One region of the Lentibacillus salinarum genome, then DNA from elsewhere that is predicted to be linked to it. Evidence: riboswitches for the same ligand, from Rfam matches in the RefSeq annotation. Region 1 holds a riboswitch; each other region holds the start of a gene.
What was found. Region 1 has a riboswitch for thiamine pyrophosphate ahead of tenA (thiaminase II). Riboswitches for the same ligand answer to the same signal wherever they lie in the genome.
Positions count from the first base shown of each region.

Region 2: it holds a riboswitch for thiamine pyrophosphate, as region 1 does, so the genes downstream of both, ACFQ4A_RS04275 (YkoF family thiamine/hydroxymethylpyrimidine-binding protein) here and tenA (thiaminase II) in region 1, are expected to answer to the same signal.
Region 3: it holds a riboswitch for thiamine pyrophosphate, as region 1 does, so the genes downstream of both, ACFQ4A_RS11990 (thiamine phosphate synthase) here and tenA (thiaminase II) in region 1, are expected to answer to the same signal.

Region 1 is NZ_JBHTNH010000028.1:250,415-254,671, forward strand. Features, by position in the region: gene ACFQ4A_RS14100 (FbpB family small basic protein) at 77-199, opposite strand; gene ACFQ4A_RS14105 (hypothetical protein) at 363-617, opposite strand; gene ACFQ4A_RS14110 (transposase) at 635-1,897, shown strand; TPP riboswitch at 2,110-2,212, shown strand; gene tenA (thiaminase II) at 2,304-2,990, shown strand; gene ACFQ4A_RS14120 (IS4 family transposase) at 3,363-4,257, opposite strand, start outside.
Region 2 is NZ_JBHTNH010000003.1:210,314-214,570, reverse strand. Features, by position in the region: gene ACFQ4A_RS04285 (acyl-CoA dehydrogenase family protein) at 1-709, opposite strand, end outside; gene ACFQ4A_RS04280 (flavin reductase family protein) at 972-1,469, shown strand; TPP riboswitch at 1,949-2,056, shown strand; gene ACFQ4A_RS04275 (YkoF family thiamine/hydroxymethylpyrimidine-binding protein) at 2,148-2,741, shown strand; gene ACFQ4A_RS04270 (ECF transporter S component) at 2,756-3,361, shown strand; gene ACFQ4A_RS04265 (ABC transporter ATP-binding protein) at 3,348-4,257, shown strand, end outside.
Region 3 is NZ_JBHTNH010000026.1:9,977-14,233, reverse strand. Features, by position in the region: gene ACFQ4A_RS12005 (MoeB/ThiF family adenylyltransferase) at 1-496, opposite strand, end outside; gene ACFQ4A_RS12000 (thiazole synthase) at 496-1,260, opposite strand; gene thiS (sulfur carrier protein ThiS) at 1,261-1,464, opposite strand; gene ACFQ4A_RS11990 (thiamine phosphate synthase) at 1,507-2,103, opposite strand; TPP riboswitch at 2,199-2,308, opposite strand; gene ACFQ4A_RS11985 (hypothetical protein) at 2,776-3,126, shown strand; gene ACFQ4A_RS11980 (YitT family protein) at 3,241-4,080, shown strand.

The DNA of each region.
Region 1 (4,257 bases):
AGCAGTGGCTGATCCAGTTTTTTCTTCCTTATAAACGCAATGGAATAATAGAAACACTCAGCGAGGTTTACTCCCGCTAGGTTTCCTTTGAATATTTTTCATCAAGTTTTTGTTCGATTTCCTTCAATGCTTCTTTATCATTGAGTAAATCCTCTTTATTTAGGTCAATAAGTTCCTCTATGCTAATTTGTCCCCGCATAGCTTCTCACTCCCTTTATCTGACTATTTCTAATTATATTATAGTACAAAATCCCTACTACTAAACAACAAAATTCTAACAAATGTGTGAAAACTCGTTGTTTTTGTGTATGTCTGATAACTTTTGGTTGAACAAAATACATTAGCATACTACTATTTTAAAATCAGCATGGTAATTTTCCTTCATCACTAAAAATTCTCTTGGCGTTACTTTTCTCAGAAACCTTTAAGTTTACCCAAAAATAAAGCTTGACTTTGAAATAAAAACAGGCATCCGAAAATTGGTGCAAAAAAGCACTTTCGGATGCCTGTTTTTCGTTATTTTTGTCCAAAATGGAACCATTTAATGGTAAAATAAAAGAAAAAGCCCCCAGGATGTCTGTCAAAATTTCATCGACCAAAACAAAATTTTTAAACACAAAAGGAGACTTTTTCTATGTCTAATTCTAACACATTTAATCAGGATATTTATACCACTAAACGATCTGTTTTTGATTTCGCTTCAAAACTAAGCAAAGGGATGCAAAAGCCCAACAAAAATTTCATGATGGATATTTTCTTCGGTCTGGCAAAAGGCAAGTCCGTTTTACTGTCTACGATTGCTCGGGCACTTGAGGAACCAATCGAGGCAATACAGACGATAAAACGGTTATCCAGCCGTATGGAAGAGTTTCATGAAGAAGATAAGCTGCTGGAAAACTATGAAGAAATCGTGAAACCCTATTTGAAGGAAAAAGATAATTTAATTCTGGTGGATACCTCTGAGATTGTAAAACCAGCTTCCTCAAAAATGGAAGCACTGGGACGTGTCAGAGATGGAACGACCGGTAAGATTGAGGATGGCTACTGGACAACCAATATGATCGCGGTCTCCCCCGAGACGAAGCATCCCATTCCTGTTTATTCGCATTTGTATTCGTCCGCTGAGACCGGCTTCATCAGTGAAAACGAGGAAACGTATAAAGGCTTTCGCTATGTGGATCACCTGCTTGGCAAGAAGACGGCCACTTTTGTCATGGATCGCGGTTATGACAATATTGAAGTAATAAAAAGGGTGCTGAAACAGGGGGACAATTTTATTATCCGATTAAAGAAAAATCGGCATTTACTGTATCAGAATAAAAAGTTATCAGTACATGATTTGGCGATCAGACGGAAAGGAAAAATCAATTTCCGCACTGAAATTAAGGGAACCGTCTATGATTTAAAAGTGTCTCATATTACGGTTGAAATCCCTTCCATGAAGGGCAGAAAACTCACAATGGTAGTCGTTTACGGATACGGAAAAGAGCCTATGGTGCTGCTGACCAATAAACAGGTCAGGAAAAAAGCTGAAGTGCTTTCTATCTTAAAGGCTTATATTACCAGATGGCGGATAGAAGAGATGTTTCGTGTCCAAAAGCAGGAATTTCAACTGGAGGACATTCGTGTCAGAACGCTAACGAGACTGAAAAGAATGTACTTGCTTTTAGCCATCATGATCACCTTCATGACAATGAAAATAGAGAAGCAAAATGGTTTCTTTCAAGCCGTGATCGAACGGGCGAAGGGTATTAAGAGTAGGGATCGGATTAAAATGTTCCTCTACCGTTTTTCGTCAGGCATTAAAGCCATACTACATAAGGACAAGCATGGAATCCAGCATTTCAAGTATATTGAAAAACCGAAAAATCCACGGCAGCTTGCATTTAAACTTTGAATAAAGCAACTGAATAATTTTTAAAAACGTGCATTCCGGACGTTTATTTGTGCTGGGAAAAATAGACCTTTCCAACACAAAAACGTAAATTCCACTTTCTCACACTAAAAAGCACCGATTGGAATCGAGTTATAATTTGAAAATCGGTAAACTTAAAAGAAACCAATTTGACAAAAAATTCAATTTATGTTTGGCTAGAGTTAATTGAATATATGAATCACTAGGGGAGCAAATTTTTTTGCTGAGAAAGACATGTCTTGACCCTTTGAACCTGATCTAGGTCATACTAGCGTAGGGAAGTGGTGGCGATACGCACGAATTGTATCTATGATTCTACCATTTCCTCAGATAGTGGAATGGTTTTTTTGATTCATTATTCAAAATCACAAAAAGGAGAAAAGATACAATGACATTTAGTGATCGCCTATTCAAAAAGATCGAACCAGTTTGGAATAGTTATTTGGAACATCCATTTATCAAAGGAATCGGGGAGGGGACACTCGATAAGGAGAAGTTTATTCATTATATGCAGCAAGATTATGTGTATTTAATCGAGTATTCCCGAGTGTTTGCAATCGGAAGTGCCAAAGCAAATGACATTGAAACGATGACGATTTTTGCGAACCTACTCCATGGAACAATGAACTTTGAAATGGACTTACACCGTGAATATGCGGAAAAGTTCGGTATCTCAAACGAACAACTGGAAGCAACTGAACCATCGGCAATAGTGACGGCATATACTAGCTACATGATTAGCCAAGCTGCACTGGGTGGTGTAGAAAATGCCATTGCAGCAGTTTTCGCCTGTGCATGGAGCTATAATTGGATAGGAAAAAAATTAGCTGAATGGCCAGGCGCTTTAGACCATGAGTTATATGGAAACTGGGTTAAAATGTACTCTTCCGATGGGTTTACCAAAATTGCCGACGACTGTCTTCATTTAATAAATGATATCGCAAAAGATAAACCAGAGCATGAACTGAAAAAAATGGAGGAAATTGTCATACAAACGAGCTACTTTGAATATATGTTCTGGGATATGGCAGAAAACACTTCAATGTGGCCAGTAAAAGAACTAGCAGATGCATAAGCACAGAAAGAAAAGGCGGGGTAACCCTAACGGGTTCCGTACCTATCGCAAACATTAAAAATGTAAGCAAAAATGACTATCAAAATGAAGATTAATTTGATAGTCATTTTTTATTGATATGAAGGGATTTTATGTGAAAATAGAAGTAAATTTGTATGGCAAAATGTATCCCAATTCGCAGGGATACAATAGCTATTGTACCCTTTCATTTCCTGTTACAAATCACTAGCGTTGCATTAATATAGATTGAATATTCGGTAATTAATTTAATTCTATTTTTCGCCAAAAAGACAAACCTTAATAAAAAAGTGGCATTGTCCATTTGGTAAAATTATCCATTTAATCCGGAAGGGACACCGACAACTTAATTGATTATGGTATGCCGCTGATGCGACGAAGCCAGTGACGGCAGTCCTTCCACAGTTTCGCTTTTAATAAACGGCTAATCTGCAATATGGTTTTCCTGGATTCTGTTTCCAGTTGAATGAGCACATGCAGGCAATAAACGATCAGCGCTAAAAAGATCTGGTTTATCACAGCTGTTTCACTATGGCCATAAAAATGTTTGATTTTAACGTGCTGTTTCAGCCATTTGAAAAATAATTCAATCGTCCAGCGTGAACGATACATGTCACTGATCTCGCTGGCTTTTAGGTCAAACCGATTTGTGATGAGACGCAGTCGATTGCCTTTTGTATCATCGACTTCAATTAAGCGACACAAATTATCCATGCGCTTTGTTGGACCACCGACAGCTACCATTTGATCGGTAACGATTGTGGAACCCTGTTCCACCTCAAAGGCCTTGATCGTCCGTGTAATCGAGTTTTTCTTCAACCGGGAGACGAAGAAATAACCGTCGTCCGTCATGCGGTCAAAACGCTCATAATCTATGTAACCACGATCAAATACGTAGGTTGCTTCCTTGTCATCCACCAACACTTCTAGTTGGTTACGATCGTGTTCGTTGGCCGTCGTGATGTTGGCGTATTCCGGATAAGAAGAACCATTTTCCATGAATACCAACCGCAAGTGCAGTTTGACGCCGCCTTTCGTTTTACGAAAGGTAGCCCATGGGTGATTCGTCAGGTTTAATGGCATTGTGCTCGAATCAATGATTTTCACGGGCATAACTGTTCGACCTGGTTGAGAATGACGTATCTGACCAACTAATTGATAAAAGATGGATGCCAACAAATTGGGATCCACAGTACGGTGTTTTCGTGACAATTGGGAAACACTAATTGAATCCAGTCCCAATTCCTGT
Region 2 (4,257 bases), on a different contig from region 1:
AGCCAGCCGGTTTCTGTTTACCTGATGACGGCATTTCAACAAGATCATCTTTTTCAACATGGACATTTTCTAATACGAGGTCATGGCTGCCAGTTCCACGCATCGCAATGGAATCCCACGTTTCTTCTATCCTGACGCCTTCGCTATCACGTTTAACCAGGAAATTCCCTACATCATCGGTGCCATCTATGGAAGCACTTACCACAAAGTAACTAAGAATAGGGGCGAGTGTGGTAAATGTTTTTCTGCCATTAATCACCCAACCCGTACTATCTTCTTTTACAAAGGTTTCCGGTTTGCCCCCGCGGGTAGGACTCCCTGTAGCCGGTTCTGATGCAGCATTGTTGAGTAATGCACCAGTTTCTTTTACGTCATGTGCGACAGATGCGTATTTATCTTTCTTCCAAATGTCATTTTCGCCAAGATGTTTCATGATTCCCATATGCCATCCAATAGAAAGCGCGGTCGATCCATCTGCCTTCCCAATTATTTCTTGGTAGCGCAGCATTTCGTGGAGAGAGGCTCCCAATCCTCCGTGTTCTTTCGGTAAGGTCACTGCCGGATAACCGATGGCTTTTAAATCCTCAAAGTTTTCAAAAGGGAAAGTTCCATTTTCATCATGTTTTATGGCACGTTCTGTAAAAGGTTCGACTGTTTTAGAGAATAAATTAATTCGTTCGTCTATAGTGCTTTGTCCCAATAAATTCATGTGTACACCTCCGCTTGATGATCATCATTTTTAATAAAACATATAAAAATTATGTGAATTATAAGGATTATTATTTCATGGTTTATCAAAAATTTCAATAGTTCATTTTATTTTTATACCAAGTTGACAAATCAGAATAATATGTTTTAGCATATATTACTATATATCTATCGTAGTTTGTAAAATGATTTAAATACATTCGAAAAATATGTGGACTTAAATCAAGTGGTGTTACTGTTGAAAAAATGGAGGGATAAAATAAATGGATATTGACCAATTCAGAAATGCGATGGGGAAGTTTGCAACAGGTGTTACGGTTATTTTGACTGAGGTGGATGGGGACGACGTTCATGGCATGACGGCCAATGCGTTTATGTCTGTATCGCTTAGTCCAAAGTTAGTGACGATTTCAATTGGAGAAAAAGTCCATATGCTTAGTAAATTGAAGAGAAGTGGTGCGTTCACCGTGAATATACTAGCGTCCAATCAAGAGGAATTATCAAGAATTTTTTCCGGGAACCTGAAATGTGAAACGGAAATTGAGTTTGATTGGCTTGATGGTAAGCCAGTTTTACCTGGCGTATTAGCACAGATCTCTTGTGAAGTCGTAACGGAACATGTGGAAGGGGATCATACATTGTTTTTTGGGAAGGTGAACGACATTAACGTTGAAGAAAAAGATCCTCTTATTTTCTATGGAGGACGCTATTGTTCATTGGCTGAAAAGGAGGCAGTGGGACAGGCGCGTCGTCTCAAATAAGAAACGCTGTGTCATAAAAGTGCGTTTCTTTTTCCAAGTACATGGGGACATCGTCAAGATTATAAGTTTTTCTTCAATAAAGAGTGAGGATATTTGTAAATAAAAGATGGAATATAAAGCGAATAATGGATAGGCAAACCAGCTGCTTGATACATGAGCAAAACCCGGAACATACCTCAAGCTTTACCGTGTTTTGAACGAGCTGCACAAAAGAATCCTCACGGGAAGCTTGACAGGTGATTGATCGTTAAATGTGCGGATTTCATCTTAAGCTCGGGATATCTTTCTTTCACAAATTGAATCACCTGTTCAATTCAAAAATAGGGTGCCAGGCATAGACACAACTTGATAGTTGGTTTGCATATCCGCGCATCATTAAACAGGTAGCAGAGCCTGTGGTCTTATAGGCGTAATAACTAACCCCTTTACAAAATTCACAAAACTATTTATCATGAAGATACATGGAAAACTGCATAACCGACAAGCACTAGGGGAGCTGCCGGAATTGGTGGCTGAGAGGATTCTTCGTCTGACCCTTTGAACCCGAACTGGATAATACCAGCGTGGGGAAGTGCAGTTCACTGTATAATAAATAAACGTGATTATGTATATACGTGTAAACTGCATTCCCTCGGGAGTGCAGTTTTTTTGTAGTAACAATCAAGAAGGAGGAGAAACATGCAAAACAACAGCTGCGGAACAAGTAGAATTGCGGGGTGCCAGTTTACGCTGCTCCCAATGAGTGACAAGTTCGTTGACATTATTATGGGAGCGCTGGATGAGGTGGATACGTCAAACATCTGGAAAAAAACGGATGATGTGAGCACCTGTGTGCGTGGAAAGATGGAGCATGTTTTCGATGTGACGCAAGCGCTTTTCCTGCATGCGGCAAATACGGGGGAGCATGTGGCGATGAGCGGCACGTTTTCCATCGGCTGCCCGGGGGATACGGAGGCAGATGCCTATATGGATGGGGCTGAGACACCGCTGAATGAAGCGACATCCAAACAGATTTCTCAGCAAGCGGGCTGCAAATTTTCTCTATATCCAATGGGTAGAGAGGATTATATGGATACTATCTATGAACAGATTGACCTTTCCAAACACCGCAATGTGGAGGTGAGCGCTTCCCATTATGCAACAAGATTGGATGGAGATGTGAAGGCCATCTTTGAGGCGCTACATCAGTCCTTTGACAGTGTGCAGGAGAAGGTTTCCCATGTAACCATGACGTTTACCATTTCAGCAAACAGCCCGTCCAATAAGACATAAGGGGGAGCGATTTTATGACGAAGCAATGGAAACTAAAAGAAATTGTCCTGATGTCCATTTTAGGAGTCGTCTTCGGGATTATTTATCTCCTATTTTTCCTAGTTGGGGAAGGGATTCGTAATATCCTTGCACCATTCGGCCTTGCACCATTTGGCTACGAGATCATCTATGGTGTCTGGTTTATTGTCTCAATCATGGCGGCTTACATCCTGCGAAAACCCGGGGTCGCCTTCACTGCTGAAGTGATTGCAGGGGTGATCGAGATCCTACTCGGTTCAGCGGCAGGCCCCGGTCTGCTTCTTTCTGCCGCCATCCAGGGGGCAGGGGCAGAGTTTGTCTTCGCGCTTACCAGGTGGAACGATTATCGTCTGCGTGTTCTTGTTCTTGCCGGTATATCTGCCGCCGTGTTCAGTTTTGCCTGGCATCTCTACTCGGCTGGCATGATTGCACTCGCGCCATGGCTGATCGGCTCGACACTGATCGTACGCATCATCAGCAGTGCGTTGATTACAGGGGTTCTTGGTAAATGGCTCAGTGATCAGCTTGCCAAAACCGGGGTGCTCCGCGGATATGCTTTAGGGAAAGCATTGCAAAGGAAGCGGCAATATGAAAGTGCTTGAGGGACGGCAGCAGCCGATACTTGAGGTGCGTGACTTTTCCTTTTCCTATGGGGAAATCGATGAACAGCCATTGTTCGATGGGCTCCGTTTCACGTTGAACCGGAATGACGTAACCCTCTTGATGGGCGCAAGCGGTGCCGGGAAAAGCAGTCTCGCCCTCTGTCTAAATGGGTTGTATCCGGAAGCCATCGAGGGAACGGCTTCCGGGGATATCCTTTTCTATGGAAAAAATATTTCGGAATTTGAGAGGGGAGAGCTGACACAGGAAATCGGCATTGTCTTTCAGGACCCGGAAAGCCAGTTCTGCATGATGACGGTGGAGGATGAGCTGGCATTCACCCTGGAAAACAGGAAGATTCCCGCTCCTGCGATCCGCGGGAGAATCAAAGCTGTACTGAAAGCAGTCGGAATGGAAGGTTTTGAAAACAATAAAATCCATGAACTGTCGGGCGGACAGAAGCAAAAGGTTGCCCTCGCTGCCGTCCTCCTGCTTGAGCCGGAAATGCTGATCCTTGATGAACCGACGGCAAACCTCGATCCGGTATCAAGTCTGGAATTCATCAAATTGGTGGGGAAAATCCAGAAAGAGCGGCAACTATCTGTTCTGATCATCGAACATCAAGCTGATGACTGGCTTGATCTTATCAGCCGGGTACTAGTAATCGGCCGGGATGGACAACTGCTGGCAGATGATAGGCCGGAGCGGTTGTTCACAGAGAAAAAACAGATTTTGGAACAAGAAGGGATTTTTTTGCCAGATGCGTATTCCGATAGCCCCGCATTTCGGGAAAAGTGGGCGCGGATTGTGCCGTCAGAGAAAAACGTTCTTTCTGTCCGCGGTCTGTCCTTTTCCCGCCGTAAACAAGAGGTACTGAAGAATGTGAGCATGAATGTCT
Region 3 (4,257 bases), on a different contig from region 1:
ACGGCGAGGTGCCTGGCACGATCGTATAACTGATCCCATAACTGGCAACAATCGACCCATAAATCCACGGAATCCCATATTTTTGTGCCGCATCATTGATGATCATGCGAATCTCAAAATTGTCGGTAGCATCCATAATCAGATCAACACCCGATACGAATTGTTCCATCTCAGCCGGGGTGACATCGGCAATATGCGCCTCAATCGTCACGTCACGATTGATCGCTTCCAATCGTTCCCTGGCCGAAACAGCTTTCGGAATGTGATTTTCAGCATCCTTTTCCGTAAATAATTGTTGACGCTGCAGGTTGCTCCATTCGACATAATCCCGATCCACAATCGTGATTTTGCCGACACCGGAACGGACTAAAATTTCCGCATTGCCCGTTCCAAGTGCGCCGGCCCCTATTACCAGGACATGCTTATTTTGAAGCAACGTCTGTCCTTCTTCCCCAATACCGGGAAATAATACTTGGCGGGAGTACCGTTCAAACATTAGACACTAATTCCTTCCATGGGACTGCTTGCGGTAGCATAGCGTTTTTTCGGAATCCGTCCTGCTTCATAGCCTAATCGGCCGGCTTCTGTCGCCAGCTTCATCGCTTCAGCCATTTTAACGGGATCCGAAGCTGCTGAGACGGCTGTATTCAAGAGAACGCCATCACCCCCCAGCTCCATCGCTGTCACGACATCTTTCGGCGAACCGATCCCGGCATCGACAATGACAGGCACCGTTAATTGTTCGATAATTAAGCTTAAATTAAGCGCATTAACAATCCCCCGGCCGGAACCAATCGGCGAAGCCCCGGGCATAACAGCATGAGCACCCGCTTCTTCAAGCCGCTGCGCCAGCACAACATCATCCGACGTGTACGGTAAAACCGTATAACCCTCTTTCACCAGTTCCTCAGTTGCGTTTAACGTTTCGATGGGGTCAGGCAGCAGTGTTTTGTCGTCGCCTATCACCTCCACTTTGATCATGTCACACAGCCCTGAGGCATTTGCCAGTTTTGCGGTGCGCACCGCTTCTTCAGCTGTTTTAGCACCTGCTGTATTCGGCAGGAGACTATATTTTTCCACATCAAGCTTTTCCAGAAAATTCGGCTGGGACGGTTCAAAAATATTCATCCGCCGCACTGAAAACGTCAGGACATCGGTTTCTGAGACATCCACCGCTTGTTTTTGCATATCAAAATTGGGATATTTACCTGTTCCGAGAAATAATCGAGAATTAAATGATTTGTCACCAATTGTTAACATTCAACCGCCTCCTACAAATTGGACTAATTCAATTTTGTCACCATCTGCCACTTTCTGCGCCGTGTGCGTCTCTTTATCCAGTATGTCGCCATTGTGCTCGACAATGACTACCGGATTGTTAATGTTAAAATGCTGTTTCACATCCGCGATTGTCTTCACCGTATCAGGCATTTCGGCCATGTTGCCATTGACAATGAGTTGCATAAGTTCACCCCCTTTGAAACATGAGTCCACTGCGACAGTCCGTTAACGAATATCATAACGTCGTACAGCTACCAGCGGATCGTCCGCCAACAAAATACCCGACAGGACCGCAACACCGGCAGCACCGGACGCCATAACATCGCGCGCATTTTCCGGGGTAATGCCGCCAATCGCCATGACCGGGATCGATGTGCTTTGGACCACTTCCCGCAGCCCCACCAGTCCTCTCGATTCCACACCAGGTTTTGAACCACTTTCAAAGATGTGACCGTAAAACAGATAATCTGCTCCATCCGCCTCCGCAGCTGTGGCTTCATCGATCGAATGAACTGAACAACCGATGCGCAAACCGCTATACAGATGCCGGGCTTTGGCAACACCAATGCTCCGGTGTGTCAACTGCACACCCGCGACCGCCTTCTTGTAGGCTGTTTCAGCATTTGTATTCACAACGATTTTCCCTTGCGGCACTTCCGCTGCTATGAAGCTATCAATGGTCTCCTCCAATTGACTGACCGTCCACGTCTTTTCACGCAGATGGATATAATCAATATATGGATGAATCTGCTTAACGATCGAAATCAATTCCTCGGGCGACTGTTTTCCAGTTGAAATAACATGAAGCTCCTGAATACGCATCCCTCCTCCTGTATTCACCGGCCCAACGAAAAAAACCACTTTCCAAAAGCCAATGGAAAGTGGTTTGAGCATCGCTATCAACAAGGAACATAGTGCTGTTCAACTTGCCACTTCCCTACGCCGGCTTTAACCGTCTCAAGTTCAAAGGGTCTCAGAGTAGCCACTCCGATCTCAGCCTTTTACAAAAGCACCCCTAGTGGAATTACAAAATTATTCAATTTAACATTAAATTAACACGAAAATTCAGATGTGTCAAAAAAGCGTAAGGAATACAGCATCGGTTGAAACCTCCTGGAGTCCCTAATATATTGCTTGATCGGAATAAGACATGCTAAACTGTATCCCATATAAACTAGATTGATAGCTGTTCCGGACTGACTGACGGTTTGTCGCCACATGATAAACCGTTTTAATAATGCCAGTAGGTGAAACGTCAATCAGTGGCGTGGTTGGGCCTGCAGGATGTGGTCATGCAGACGTTGGCAATTGACGTGGCGGTTTTAGTCTGCGTTTCCTCCCCCCCATTGCACTAATAATAAGGAAGAAAGACTAATTACTCGGGCGTCGTTGAGCCTGCATCGCGCAAACCCGAACAAAATCGGACATATACTGGCCGTTGAGTGATGCGTCCATCCGATTATCAACCAGAGTGGGGCGGTTATCGACCGGAGAATGCCGAACTTCAACCGGAGTGGGGCGGTTATCGACCGGAGAATGCCGAACTTCAACCGGGACGGGGTGGCTATCAACCGGAGAGCGCGGAACTTCGACCGGAGCGGGGCGGTTATCAACCAGAGAACGCCGAACTTCAACCGGAGTGGAGCGGTTATCAACCGGAGAAGGCTGAACTTCAACCGGAGTGGCATGGTTATCGACCGGAGAATGCCGAACATCAACCGGAGTGGGGCGGTTATCGACCGGAGAAGGCTGAACTTCGACCGGAGCAGGGCGGTTATCAACCGGAGAAGGCTGAACATCAACGGGGCCGCACTTATCATTCCTGATTTCGCCCCGCAGGCTTGACGCGGGGGCTACGGCGAACAGGACGTGCCGGGCCGACAATGCGACAGGACGCCCGAATTTTTGTCGGCCTGCCGGTTACATACGTGATAAAACAAGAACATGGAGGTGGGGAAGATGGAGAGACTGGTTAAAGATTTGATCATGATCGTGGCCGGAACATTACTTTATGCCCTGGCGCTGACCTTTCTGGCAATCCCGAACAATCTCGCTGACGGCGGTCTTCCGGGATTATCGATTATATTACACTATGCGTTTGACTGGTCACCGGGTATTGTGAACTTCATTTTGGCATCGATCATCATCCTGATTGGCTATCGCGTATTGCCACGACGCACCATTTTTCTGACTGTGATCACCGCGCCGCTCATTTCATTTTTTATGTATATCACCGAAATCGGAGTTGATTCGTTGGGAGACCCGCTCGTATCAGCCATTTTCGCGGGATTTTTCATTGGTATCGGCGCCGGCCTGATTTTTCGGACCGGCAGTTCCATGGGTGGGACTAGCGTTATTGCGCGTATGCTGAACCACAACTTCGGACTGGATTTGACGCGGACCAACTTTGCGCTCGACGCAGCTGTTGTGACATCCGGTCTGTTTATCATCGGTCCGCTCCACACCATGTATACGATCGTTTCATTATTTGTTGGTAAAAAGGCGACAGATCTGATCATCGAAGGGCTTGACACACGAAAAGCCGTCAGCATCATTTCCGCTTATGCCCCGGAAATAACCGATGAAGTCGTTCAGCAAATGAAAACAAGCGCAACGGTATTTGAAGGCTATGGTGGTTACATGAAAGATAACGCTGATATGGCCTACATCATCATTAACAAATACCAGATTATGAAACTCAAACGCATCATCAACACAGTCGATGACAGAGCCTTCGTCGTCATCCACGACGTCCGTGATGTATTCGGCGGTAGCTTCTCCTGGTCAAAAAAACCATAGTAACGGAGGTATCGTTATCTCGGGCGGGAGATTGCGCCCTCGAGCTGAAGATTGTGCGCTCGGGCTGAAGTTTCCCCGCTCGGGACGAAGATTCTGCCCTCGAGCCGAAGACTGTGCCCTCGGGCTGAAGTTTTTCCGCACGGGCTGAAGATCGAGCTCTGCCCTACTAACAAAACG